2 regions of the Paenibacillus filicis genome follow, and region 2 is predicted to be linked to the other one. Evidence: riboswitches for the same ligand, from Rfam matches in the RefSeq annotation. Region 2 holds a riboswitch; the other holds the start of a gene.
What was found. A riboswitch is a leader RNA that binds a small molecule or an ion and turns the genes downstream of it on or off. The one in region 2 is predicted to bind S-adenosylmethionine.
Positions count from the first base shown of each region.

Region 1: another riboswitch for S-adenosylmethionine. It lies ahead of metA (homoserine O-acetyltransferase MetA); the one in region 2 lies ahead of WMW72_RS27090 (NUDIX hydrolase).

Region 1 covers NZ_JBBPCC010000001.1:786,865-792,854, forward strand. Annotated here, with positions in the region: gene WMW72_RS03590 (EAL domain-containing protein) at 1-54, opposite strand, end outside; gene WMW72_RS03595 (trans-sulfuration enzyme family protein) at 347-1,501, opposite strand; gene WMW72_RS03600 (aminotransferase class I/II-fold pyridoxal phosphate-dependent enzyme) at 1,494-2,696, opposite strand; gene metA (homoserine O-acetyltransferase MetA) at 2,693-3,619, opposite strand; SAM riboswitch class I at 3,758-3,927, opposite strand; gene corA (magnesium/cobalt transporter CorA) at 4,351-5,286, shown strand; gene WMW72_RS03615 (HRDC domain-containing protein) at 5,340-5,990, opposite strand, start outside.
Region 2 covers NZ_JBBPCC010000022.1:51,837-57,826, reverse strand. Annotated here, with positions in the region: gene WMW72_RS27115 (epoxide hydrolase family protein) at 1-347, shown strand, start outside; gene WMW72_RS27110 (hypothetical protein) at 437-1,060, opposite strand; gene WMW72_RS27105 (hypothetical protein) at 1,364-1,825, opposite strand; gene WMW72_RS27100 (GNAT family N-acetyltransferase) at 2,033-2,509, opposite strand; gene WMW72_RS27095 (hypothetical protein) at 3,635-3,832, opposite strand; gene WMW72_RS27090 (NUDIX hydrolase) at 4,066-4,542, opposite strand; SAM riboswitch class I at 4,643-4,751, opposite strand; gene WMW72_RS27085 (Lrp/AsnC family transcriptional regulator) at 5,057-5,506, shown strand; gene WMW72_RS27080 (MFS transporter) at 5,518-5,990, opposite strand, start outside.

The DNA.
Region 1 (5,990 bases), on a different contig from region 2:
GTAGGAGGCTGACGCGAAGAGATGATGGTAATTTTCCAGATGCAGTAGAATCAAAGCGCAGGAATTTCCTGTTTTTCTGTGACGCTTAATTAAGGAAAGAACAGGATCACGGAAAACAAATTCCGGGGGAAAAAACCGAAGTGAGTGGTTGGAGAATGGCAGTCGGCAAATCATTTTGATTCTTTGTACCCAATCGCTGCCCGAGAACGAAAGTCTCATAGCTTCTCCCCTATTCCGTCGCAGAATGTCATTAAAATCCATCATAGCACGAGTTCTTGAAAGTGAACAGGGTCCGATTTCCCAAAAAGAAAACCGCTGCAGCCCTAGAGCCGCAACGGTTCGACAATTAGGATCGGAGTGCCTGATCCAAATCTTCGAGGATGTCCTCAATGTCTTCCAAGCCTACCGAATAACGGACAAGTCCGTCCGTTATTCCACGCTCATGACGTACCTCACGCGGCATGGCCGCATGTGACATCATTGCCGGATAGGACAGAATGCTCTCCACGGCACCAAGACTTACAGCCACCAGAGGGATCTTCACCTTGGAGAGGAGCTGCTTGGCTTTCTCCCCAGAGCCTGTATCAAAGGAAACGACCGCTCCGTATCCAAGCGACTGCTTCTCATGAATCTCACGCCCCGGATGATTGGGCAGACCCGGATAATACACAGCCGTGACCGCCGGATGGGCCGACAGCCAGTCCGCAAGCTTGCGCGCACTAGTCTCATGCGCTTCCATGCGGGCCTTCAGCGTCTTCATGCCTCGCATCAGCAGCCAAGAATCCTGTACGCCCAGGATGGTGCCAAGCCCGTTCTGGATTTGCTTCAGACGGTGTCCCAGGCTATCCGTAGCCGCTACGGCCAGTCCTGCCGTTACATCGCTGTGGCCGCCCAGAAACTTGGTCGCGCTATGCAGCACAATATCCACGCCCAGCTCGATCGGACGCTGATGATACGGCGTCATGAACGTATTATCGAGCATGGTCAACAGCTCATGCTCCTTGGCCCATGCAGTGACTGCGGCAACGTCCGTGATCTTCAGAGTCGGATTAGACGGCGTCTCGATGAAGATCGCCTTCGTGTTCGGCTGAAGCGCCGCCTTGACCTTGTCCAGATCGGTCATATCGACGAATGTCGTCTCGATATTCATCCGGGTCAGAATCGTAGTGAGCAGCCGATAAGTGCCTCCGTATACATCCTCTGTGCAGATGACATGATCGCCAGCCGACAACAGCATGAATGCGCCCGAGATAGCGGCCATCCCCGATGCGAAGGCAAAACCGCGTACGCCGCCTTCAAGCAGCGCAATGTAATCCTCCAAAGCCTGACGAGTCGGATTGCCGGAACGGGTGTAGTCATACTCCGGCGGCTCGTCCAGCGAAGCCTGATGGAACGTCGAAGCCTGATACAGAGGCACGCTGGAAGCGCCCGTCTGCTTGTCAATCTCTGCCCCGAAGTGAATGAGCTTTGTGGCAAACTTGCGGTTTTCGGAATTACCCATGCAGCGTGACCCCCTCCTCAATTTCCTGCTTAGCGAGCTCGATAGCTCTAGAGAGGTCTGCGATCAGATCCTCGATATGCTCGATGCCGACGGAGTAGCGGAGCAGCTTCTCATCCACGCCGACCTTACGGCGGATTTCTTCGGGAATATCGGCGTGCGTCTGCACAGCCGGGTATGTCATCAGCGACTCGACACCGCCCAGACTTTCGGCGAAGGCGATCAGGCGAATGTGACGCAGGATCGGTTCGATGTAGCGGGCATCCTTCATTTTGAAGGAAAAGATCCCCGTGTTGCCGGACGACTGACGGTTCTGCACATCATAGCCCGGATGCGACGGGAGCGCAGGATAGTAGACGGACTCTACGTCCGGGTGCTGCAGCAAATACTCCGCCATCCGCGTCGCGTTGTGCTGATGCCGCTCCATCCGGATCGCCAGCGTCTTCATGCCGCGCATCAGCAGCCAGCTGTCCTGAGGATTCAATACCGCGCCGATTGAATTGTGCAGGAACGCAATTTCTTCCGAGAGTTCCTTGCCCTTGGTCACGATCAGCCCGGCCAGTACGTCGTTATGTCCCCCGAGGTACTTCGTCGCGCTATGAACAACAATATCCGCTCCGAGCTCAATCGGACGCTGGAAGAACGGCGTCAGCAGCGTATTGTCGACAATGGAGAGGATGCCCTTGGACCGGGCCCATGTACACACCTTCTCGATGTCCGTAATCATCATCAGCGGGTTGGTCGGCGTCTCGATGACGATCGCCTTCGTGTTCGGCTGAGCCAGTGCTTCGATGCCGTCCAGGTCGTTCGTGTCCACGTAAGAAGCCGTTACGCCGTACCGGGACATCACTTTCTCGATGAGACGGTATGTCCCGCCATACAGGTCTAGAGACACAATCAGATGATCGCCCTGTCCAAACTTGGCGAAAATTGTCTGAAGCGCCGCCATGCCGGAGCTGCAGGCGAAGCCGGCATCACCGGACTCCAGCTGGGCGATGGCATCCTCCAGCACCTTGCGTGTCGGGCTTTTCGTTCTCGCATAGTCGAAGCCCGTGCTTTTCCCGAGCTGCGGGTGGCGGAAGGCCGTTGCCTGGTAGATCGGGAAGCTGACCGCTCCGGTTACCGGCTCCTCCACCGAACCGATTTGAGCCAGCCGGCTCTCAATTTTCAATTGCTCTCGGTTGTCTTGCGAACTCATATGACATAATCCCCCTTGTATAGATCGTAAGGTGTCTCCTGATATACATAATAGTTCAGCCAGTTGGAAAATAACAGGTTCGCATGAGCGCGCCAAGTGTTCAGCGGCGGTCTGGACGGATCGTTGTTCGGGTAATAATTTTTCGGTACAGCGATCTCCATGCCCTTGTTGATGTCGCGGTCATATTCCGCCTTCAAGGTACACGCATCGTACTCTGAATGTCCGGTCACGAAGATTTGCCGCCCGTCGCGTGTAGCTACGATATAAACGCCGGCTTCATCCGATTCGGACAAGATCTCCAGCTCCTGTACAGCCTCGATATCTTCGCGGCGCACCTCGGTATGGCGCGATTGGGGAGCCTGGAACAGCTCGTCGAAGCCGCGGAGCAGCTTGACGTTCGGAGTCGTCACCGTATGCGGATACACACCGAATATTTTCTCGCTCAGCCCGTATTTCGGAATATCGAAGTGGTGGTAAAGCCCCGCCTGCGCGGCCCAGCATATATGAAGCGTCGAGGTGACGTTCGTCTTGCTCCACTCCATGATCTCGCGAAGCTCGTTCCAGTAGTTCACATCTTCGAAGTCCATCGTTTCGACCGGGGCACCAGTAATAATCATACCGTCCATCCGCTCGTACTTGATGTCGTCGAACGTTTTATAGAACTGCTGCAGATGCTCGACCGACGTATTTTTGGAAACATGCGTCTTCGGATGCAGCAGCACGAACTCGACCTGCAGCGGCGTATTTCCAACCAGACGAAGCAGTTGGGTTTCCGTCGTTTCCTTCGTCGGCATCAGGTTCAGGATGGCGATCCGAAGCGGACGAATGTCCTGCTGGAACGCTACGCTCTCGTCCATGACGAAAATATTCTCGTTGACGAGCACTTCTTTGGCGGGCAGATGGTCCGGAATCTTGATAGGCATGGGGTTCACTCCTTTTCTTGTCAGGATTCGAAATGTCTCGCACTCTGTGCAGGAGTCGGCCCCCGCTGCCCCATGGACAAACGAAAAAGACCTTCTTCGCACGCACGAGAGAAAGGCCTTTGTATAATACATCGTCCTCTCTCATCTGTCAGAACCCTCGCATGGCGAAATAAACCATTCGAGAACTCCGCAAGAATTAGCACCGTGCATATACATCCGCGAAAGCCGCCACTGGGGCTGCTGTTCGTGAAGATATGTCGGTTGCCGGGTATCATCGGGCTAGTCCCTCAACCTGCTCTTGATAAGAGTGTGAAACCGAATCTATTCAATTGGTTTTGTAACACTTTTGGTAATACTACTGTAATCGAAAAAGCCGGACGCGTCAAGCGGCATCCTGCACCAAACCAGCAGCCTGATCATAAGCTGTAACAAGGAATTTTTCATATACAAAGTGATTGTATTCTGAAAATCGAAGGGGTATACTAGACAAGTATTCGACAAACTTCTGCTTAAAAGGGGTGCAGCTTCGAATGGACGGAGACCCGATAAGTCGTTCCAATCATTCAGGACAACAATTGAATACCTTGATCGGAACCCGGCTGCCGTCTGCCCGTTTTCTGCCCGCCCGGCCCTTGCAGGTGTCGTCAAAACCCTGAATTTGCCTTGTGGCTTCACGCTCGATAGCTGCGGCTGCACGGCGTTCCGCTCGTTAACTACAAAGGGGTGGAACTATGAAGGCACGCTTAGTTCAGGACGGAATTTTTACACTTGTTGATGATATTACACAAACAGTTGAAGCGCCGCATCATGGATTTTATTGGATCGATGCAGAACCGGAGGACTTGGAATTACTCCAGCCTCTGTTTCATCTCCACGAACTCGCCGTCGAGGATGTGCTGACGGAAGAAGAGCAGCGTCCGAAGATTGAGCTGTATGACACGCATTATTTCGTCGTGGTGAACAGCATCCGGTTCGATGATGAAGAAATCTTTCTGCGCGCATTGAATATATTTCTCGGCAAGCATTATATCATTACGATCACCCGGCAGAAAATTAATGAGATCCGCTCGTTAAAGCCCATTCTGTGGGAAGAGGAAGTTACGGCTCCGGATCAGTTTCTGTATCACCTGATGGACCTGATCGTCGATAACTATACGATCGTCGGCGACCGGATCGAGGCCAAGATTGAGAAACTGGAAGAAGACATTCTGATGCACACCAAAAAATCGCATTTGAATGAAATCATCGGGCTTCGCAGTGAAATTTTGTGGCTGAAAAAGGTGCTCGTGCCTCAGAAGGAAGTACTTAACACGCTGAACAAAAAGGATCTCAAGCTGATCAGCGAGCCGCTTCGCAAATATTTTGGCGACATCTTCGAGAACGCCGTGAAAATATCCGAAACCTTTGATACGTTCCGCGATCTGATGGGCAACTTACGTGAGGCCTACCAGTCGAGTCTGGCGAGCCGGGCCAATGAAATAATGCGCGTGTTTACCGCACTAACAACGATCTTCATGCCGCTCACCTTCATTACCGGTATCTATGGCATGAATTTCGATTATATTCCAGGACTTCATGTACCTTACGGCGGCTTGATTGTCGTCGTAACGATGATCATCTTAGGCCTTTCTATGTTATTCTTTTTCCGTAAAAAAGACTGGCTCTGAGCCAGTCTTTTTGTTTGGACTTTCTTGCCTTTCTTCTTTCCTCCTCCTCTCTTCTAGCTAGCCTCCTCGTCCTGACGGACACGCGTTTCCTGCCTGAACTTCAATCTTAACAAGCGAAGCCATTCATACGCATGCTCGGTTTCCTTTGGCGTCAGACCTTCCAGCTTGATAACCTTCTGCAACACCGGCTTCAGGTAACGATCGCCCTGCTGCTCGAAGGCTTGCCAGGCCTGCTCACGTTCTGCGGCAGGAATCAGGTCCAAGACCAGATCAACATAAGGAATCAAATCATAGCCTTGCCGGTCGAGATCCTCAATCCAGCCGATCAGCTCCCTGCGTTGAACCTGCAGAGATGCTTGAAGCTCATCCAGCATTTCCCCACGGGCAATCCCCTCGAGCAGCTTCTGCCTGCTCTCGGATTTTTGTAGTTCTGCTCGGCGTTTACGCTCCTTCTCCTCCAACAGCCATCCGTTCATCTCTGCGGGGTCGACTCGCGACTCCACCCAATCCAGCGGGAATGCCGTGGTTCGTTCCGTCTGCACAGTCATCGCCAGAATCTCTTTGCCGAACCGCTCCGTTCTGCTCTTGCCCATACCTGGAAGCTGACGAAGCTCATCCTCCGTATGCGGAACAAAGGTACTGATCATTTTCAGCAGCCGGTTGGTCGCCACAATAAACGGGGCTTTGCCCTCCTGGGCAGCCTG
Region 2 (5,990 bases):
TTCGCGCATGGAGCGATTGTAAGGGCGACCTCAACCAGACATACAGCAAGGATGAGTTGTTGACTCATATTATGATCTATTGGGTGACTAACACCATAGGATCATCTACACGTATGTATTACGAAAACTCACATTCCTTGCCACCACTGGGTCGCATCGAAGTTCCGACAGGAATGGCCATATTCCCCGCAGATATCGTGCTGCCTCCCAAATCCTGGGCTGAGCGCAATCTGAATGTAACGCGTTGGACCACTATGCCTTCCGGCGGGCACTTTACGGCTATGGAAGAACCGGAGCTGTTGGCCGATGACATTCGTGCATTCTACAGACCTCTTCGAAGGAAATAAACAGTCTGAATAGATTCATAGGTTAAGCAATGCTGCCCACTAACGTAATAACGGCTGCTCCGCAGCAGCCGTTCAAGTATCGTTCTCTTTTAGTTTAATTCCACGAGTATTTGTTTTGCATAAGAATCCCAGTCTGCTTCATCTGTATTTATCTCTAAAGTGGGAATTAGCGATTGTTTAGCACACATACGAAGCTTTTCCTGATCCTCTAAAAACTTCTGACATGCCTCTGTTACCGTGGGATGGTTTTCCATCACATACGATTTCCAAGCTTCGCTTCGACTTTCAATATATCTAGGCTCTACAGCATCTTGGGATAAGGTTAAGAGTACACAATGTGCATTCAGCCTAGATAGACGTTTTTCCAGCATTTCTATTTCTGTAGAATCAATAAAAGCCGCTCTATGATTTACATTGAACCTCTCCAAAAGATAAAATACACCGTTCGATGGTTTCGTATGACCAAGTAAATGAATCCACTCGAATTGTTGCTCAAGATAATCAACATGACGATTTAAAAGCTGAATATGTTCATCCTTGCCCATGGATCTTAAGACACCCTGGTATGAATGCAATACTTGCGAGTAGTGTTCACTTATTGCAATTATCGTCTTTTCACCATTATGTGTTTGGCAATGTAATCTCTTTATTGCAGAAAATACTGACGTTTTTCCTGCGGTAGACAACCCTTCAATAATTACTCCTCGAATCATATTTCACCTCTTCATCTTGTTTCCGTATCCTCACACCAAGAACACCGGTAAGTTTCATGTGGCCTACTTCGTTTTTGCTCTTTTTATCCAGCATCCTGAGCTGCAGGGCGCAGGCTTTCAATGTACTCGGACTAAACCCTTGGATACGTCTATCAGCTTCATACAGTCGCCATAACTCACTTAAAATCATAAATAAAACCCGGTTTTAATCTGAGTTATTCTCGTGTTCCTCTTTACTTCAATAAAACCGTCTTAACAGATTCAACAATAGCCTCATGATGTATGGATCAGTTACCCAAACTACTAGATTGCTGAGTCATCCTTGTCATAACCGAAAAACGTCATTTTTCCATTTTTTTGAGTAAAACTGTATGGATGAGTCTGGTCAAAATATCTCCGAGCGAATCTCCCTTCGCCTACAGGGTAGACCTCAACATGAAGGTTTCCTGAAAATCTCGTAAAGTATAATTTTCCATTAATTAGTTCTACTTGGATCTTGTCCTTCAAATAGGTTCCGCAGTACTTTTTAAGCTCTTTTTCGTTGATTGGAAGCTCTTCATGTTTTATCGAAAAATCCACATCTACTTGATGCAAAATATCTGAAATGGCATGGCCCAGTCTGTACTGATTGATAGATTCGTTATTTGAAAGGATGATTACACAAATATCTTCATCGAAATAATTCTGCATGTAGGTGCTTATCAAGATGATCTCCCCCATGGGAATATCTATCTGTGCCGTAAATATGATGATGCTCCAGCCCATAACAGTAATCTCAAACCATTCGGAACCATAGTAACGGCTCCTGTAGCCTATCGATTTTACATGATATCACTTGAACACAATTTATCCTTTATTTTCCATTTTACTATACTGCTAATTCGCTGAACGATGTCCGTAACAATAAAAGTCAGCGATGGATCGGTTCCATCGCTGCTCTAACGTCTTCCGATAGGTGAGTCCTAGTTCAATTCAGAGTGGCAATACGGTGATTAGCTCGTCTCCTATGATTTCGCCGTTGTCACGGAATAAGAAGCTTTCATAAAGCTTTTTGGCGGGCAAGTTATCTGCCTTATAAGAAATCCAGCAGTAATGTGCAGGCCCTGCGGGAAAGGTGCGGATAAATTCCAAGATTTTTTTCATAGCTTCCCGACCGTAGCCCCGGTTCTGGTGATGCTTGTCAATCATCAGTCGCAAGATGCAATAGCTATCGTGTGCAATTGACGGGAGGTCGTATCCGGTAATTCCATAAGTCATCATAACAAAACCGACCGGCTGCCCATCCGAATAAATGGCAAACGGGAATGGATGTCCCCCATTGGTATCAAGGACATAGCACGAAGCCACGCTTGACAGATTGGACGCAACGAAGCGCCGTTGTTCTTCTGATACTTCCAAGTTAAATATGGCGCGTCGGTTTTCCAGCGTTATTTTTCTGAGCGTAATCATGTGGGTCTTCTCCCTTCATCCCTGATCGTTTACGCCGCGGTCGCATAAATAACATTACAGTGTTTGCCAAAAAATGAATAGACTTATGTTAATTTTTTTTATATACTATCATGTATCCATGATTTTTTTAGGAGTAACTTTTTAGGCATATTGGCAATTGGTCAATCGGCACAATGATGTGGCGGTTTTTTTTGTTAACGTAATCTGCCACAGCTAAAAAGGCAGCCGATTAAAAACGGATGCCTTCAAATGTCTTTGCCTAACGATGAGTATGATATCACTTATGATGAAGACTCTTTAACTGAATACCACCTCAGATCCTCTTGCCGTATATAATTTGTTTTTGGGTAGCGGTATTCGTAAAGTAGTTCTCCATTATTATTGAATGCCTTTGGATAAAGGAAATTCAATTGGACTGCAACATCCCATGCGAATGTCATAGGCTCCCTTATAGTGACTCTTCTCTTCACTCGGTTATTTTCGGGTCCTACCTCCAGGTAAGAAACATCTGGATCATCGACTATAATGCTTATCACTGTGGCTTTCTCCTTTGGATTATTTAAGGTTCCGCCACCGATTGTGATAATCCGATCATCGTGGCGATAATGGTAAACTGCTATCCTTGAGGACCATAGATAACGATAAGATTTGAGTGTGATTGCAGTAACCGGCTGTTATTAGAAATATGAGTACAACAACTAACGATTTTCTCGGCTTGCTCATTTGATCAGTCAATGCTGACACTATTTTCCCCACTTCCTTTACACCCTGAAGGACAACATTCCAAAAGTTTTGTAATACTTTTGTATCGAAATAATTCAGACTTCCACGTACTCCATGATAAGGCAATTCGGGTACGATAACCTTAAATCCCCAGCTGGATAGTAGCGATGCAAAGAACAAATAGTTCTCATTTTTTGAAGCCCAACGGTATAAAAGTACTGATGCTTTCGGTATTCCAGTTGGATTTACAATGAAAGATGGAATAACTTAAATTGTACAACTTATCTAATCTTCCATGGCAATCTCCTCGATTATATTTACTATAGAACTCAACATTTGCTTGAGTTAATCTGTCTTTCGTAATGAATCCATTCAATCGGCTTTCCCGGCAAAGACCACTTTTCAATCCTTCCCCTCAGACCGATACAGCGCCCCAACCAGCTCTACAAAGTGACGCCCGCGCTCCTCAAAGTTACGGTATTGGTCAACCGCAGTGCATGCAGGACTCAGCAGCACTGTGTCGCCCGGTGCAGCCAGCTTGTGCGCCTGCGACACGGCTTCAGCCAGGCCTTCGCAGGAGCGATTGGATATAGGTGTCAAACGCAGAATTCATAATCACCTCCGCTTAGAAAATGTCATCAAGTCAATTATACCACATTTTGGAACTTGGCTGCCCGTAAGTTTAATCACCAATTTGGAATGACTGAAGAGCATTTCAGACCTAAAACAACTAAAAAGTGTCACTACCGTCAACCGTATCAATATGACGCACTGACAGTCTGACGAAATTATTGACATGTAAATAATAGTTAACCTTCATCTATCGCTCCACATTACATGATGCTCCAAATAAAATTTACATCTGACTCCTTCTTATTCCACTCTAATCGTGCGTTGAGAAAGTCCTTTCCCTCCAACATGATTCTAATGAATTCTTTATAATAATGGGGTACTAGTTCATTGTCTGCTATCGTTTCAATGTCAACCCAACGAGGAATATGCTTATTGGGCTCTTTCGCGATTAGATCACCCTGTATCTCATGGGTAACAAAGAAAAAGGTGACAGCATGATCACTATTCCCATAATTAAGATAGGAAACGACACCTTTCAGAACAGGACTATGAATGGTCAATCCTGTCTCCTCGTTCATTTCCCGAATGCATGCTTCCTCCAGCGTTTCGTGCAGCTCCAGCCCGCCTCCAGGTGGTGTTAATTGTTTGTAATTAAAGTAACTAGGGATCAGCTTTTCCATCAGTACCAATCGTCCATACCTAATAGCTATGCATGCAACTCTTGTTCTTATGGACATAGAAATCACTCCTATCAAAGAAATAAAAAATACTCCCTAATTGAAAGGGAGTATCCGTTTTCGTTTACAAAGATAGAGAAATCGATAAGCTAACGGTTCCCTCTCATCTCTCAAGGATAGTCACCTTGCAGGAATTTGCACCGTGCTTGAAAAAGTCGGTTGCCGCGGTTTCATCGGGCTCAGTCCCTCCACCGAACTCTGGATAAGAGTGTTGATTATTTAATTTTTCTACCTATCAATCTAGCACATGGATATTTGATTTACAAATGTTTCCTTAAGCGTTGTGCTATTTTCAGTTGAGATGTATCCGATTACAGGTCACTGCGCAATGGCTATGGCATAAAGAGTAATGGCTTTCGTGCGCTCACCGTATTGATTTATTTTATTAAGACCGTTTATAATCATAAGGAGTACTCGCCAAATAACACGAATTATTCTCAAGAAAAGACTTATGAACAAATGAAAAGTAATTCATTGATTCATAATACCTTAATTTTAAAGGGAGCTGTTATCCATGGATCATGTTGATCTAAATATCCTCTATCACCTTCAGGATCAAGCGCGAATTTCCATGACCGAGCTTGGCAAGAACGTCGGCCTTTCACAACCGGCTGTAACGGAAAGAGTAAAGCGGATGGAGGAAAAGGGTGTCATCGAACAGTATCGTACGGTTGTTTCTCCCGAAAAAATCGGAAAACATACGGCGGCCTATATGCTGTTCCAGACCAGAGACTGCGACGGGTTCATTGATTTTTGCAGCACCTCACCTGAAGTAATCGAATGTCATCGTATAAGCGGAGAATACAATTATATGTTGAAAGTCGTTACGGATTCCATACAGTCTCTGGAGAAATTCGGGAATACATGCAATAAGTATGGGACTTATACTATTCTAATTGTAATGTCCTCCCCTATCGATCATAAATTCTTCATCTCTGAAGATGCAAGCAAGCTTGCCGATTAATATGTCCAGCTTCAGCGTTCCGCCTTACGAAATCCGTGTTCTCTGGCACGCCATGTGATGAGCAAAGCAAGCAGCAGCACCAACAGCAATAGCCATGGGAAGTTGCTGACACCCAGTGTTTCGAGAAGGATGCCACCGATTATACCGCCACCGCCAATAGCCATGTTCCACCCTGTTACCAGCATCGACTGGGCTACATCTGCATGTTCGCCAGCCGCTTCAGCAACTGCGGTTTGAAGTAGTGTTCCGGCTCCTCCAAACGTCAGCCCCCACAACGCAATACTGAAATAAATGATCACGGGTTGACCGCTACCGATACCCAGCAGTAAAGATGCCGCAGCGAAACCAGTTAAGCTTAATAGGGTGAGCAGCCGCAACCATCGGTCGATCAGCATGCCAATCACCCAAATACCAACAACCGAAGCAATGCCAAATAGAAGCAGGATCAAGTCAACTCGCTCAGAAAGCCCTGCCTCCGCAAGGA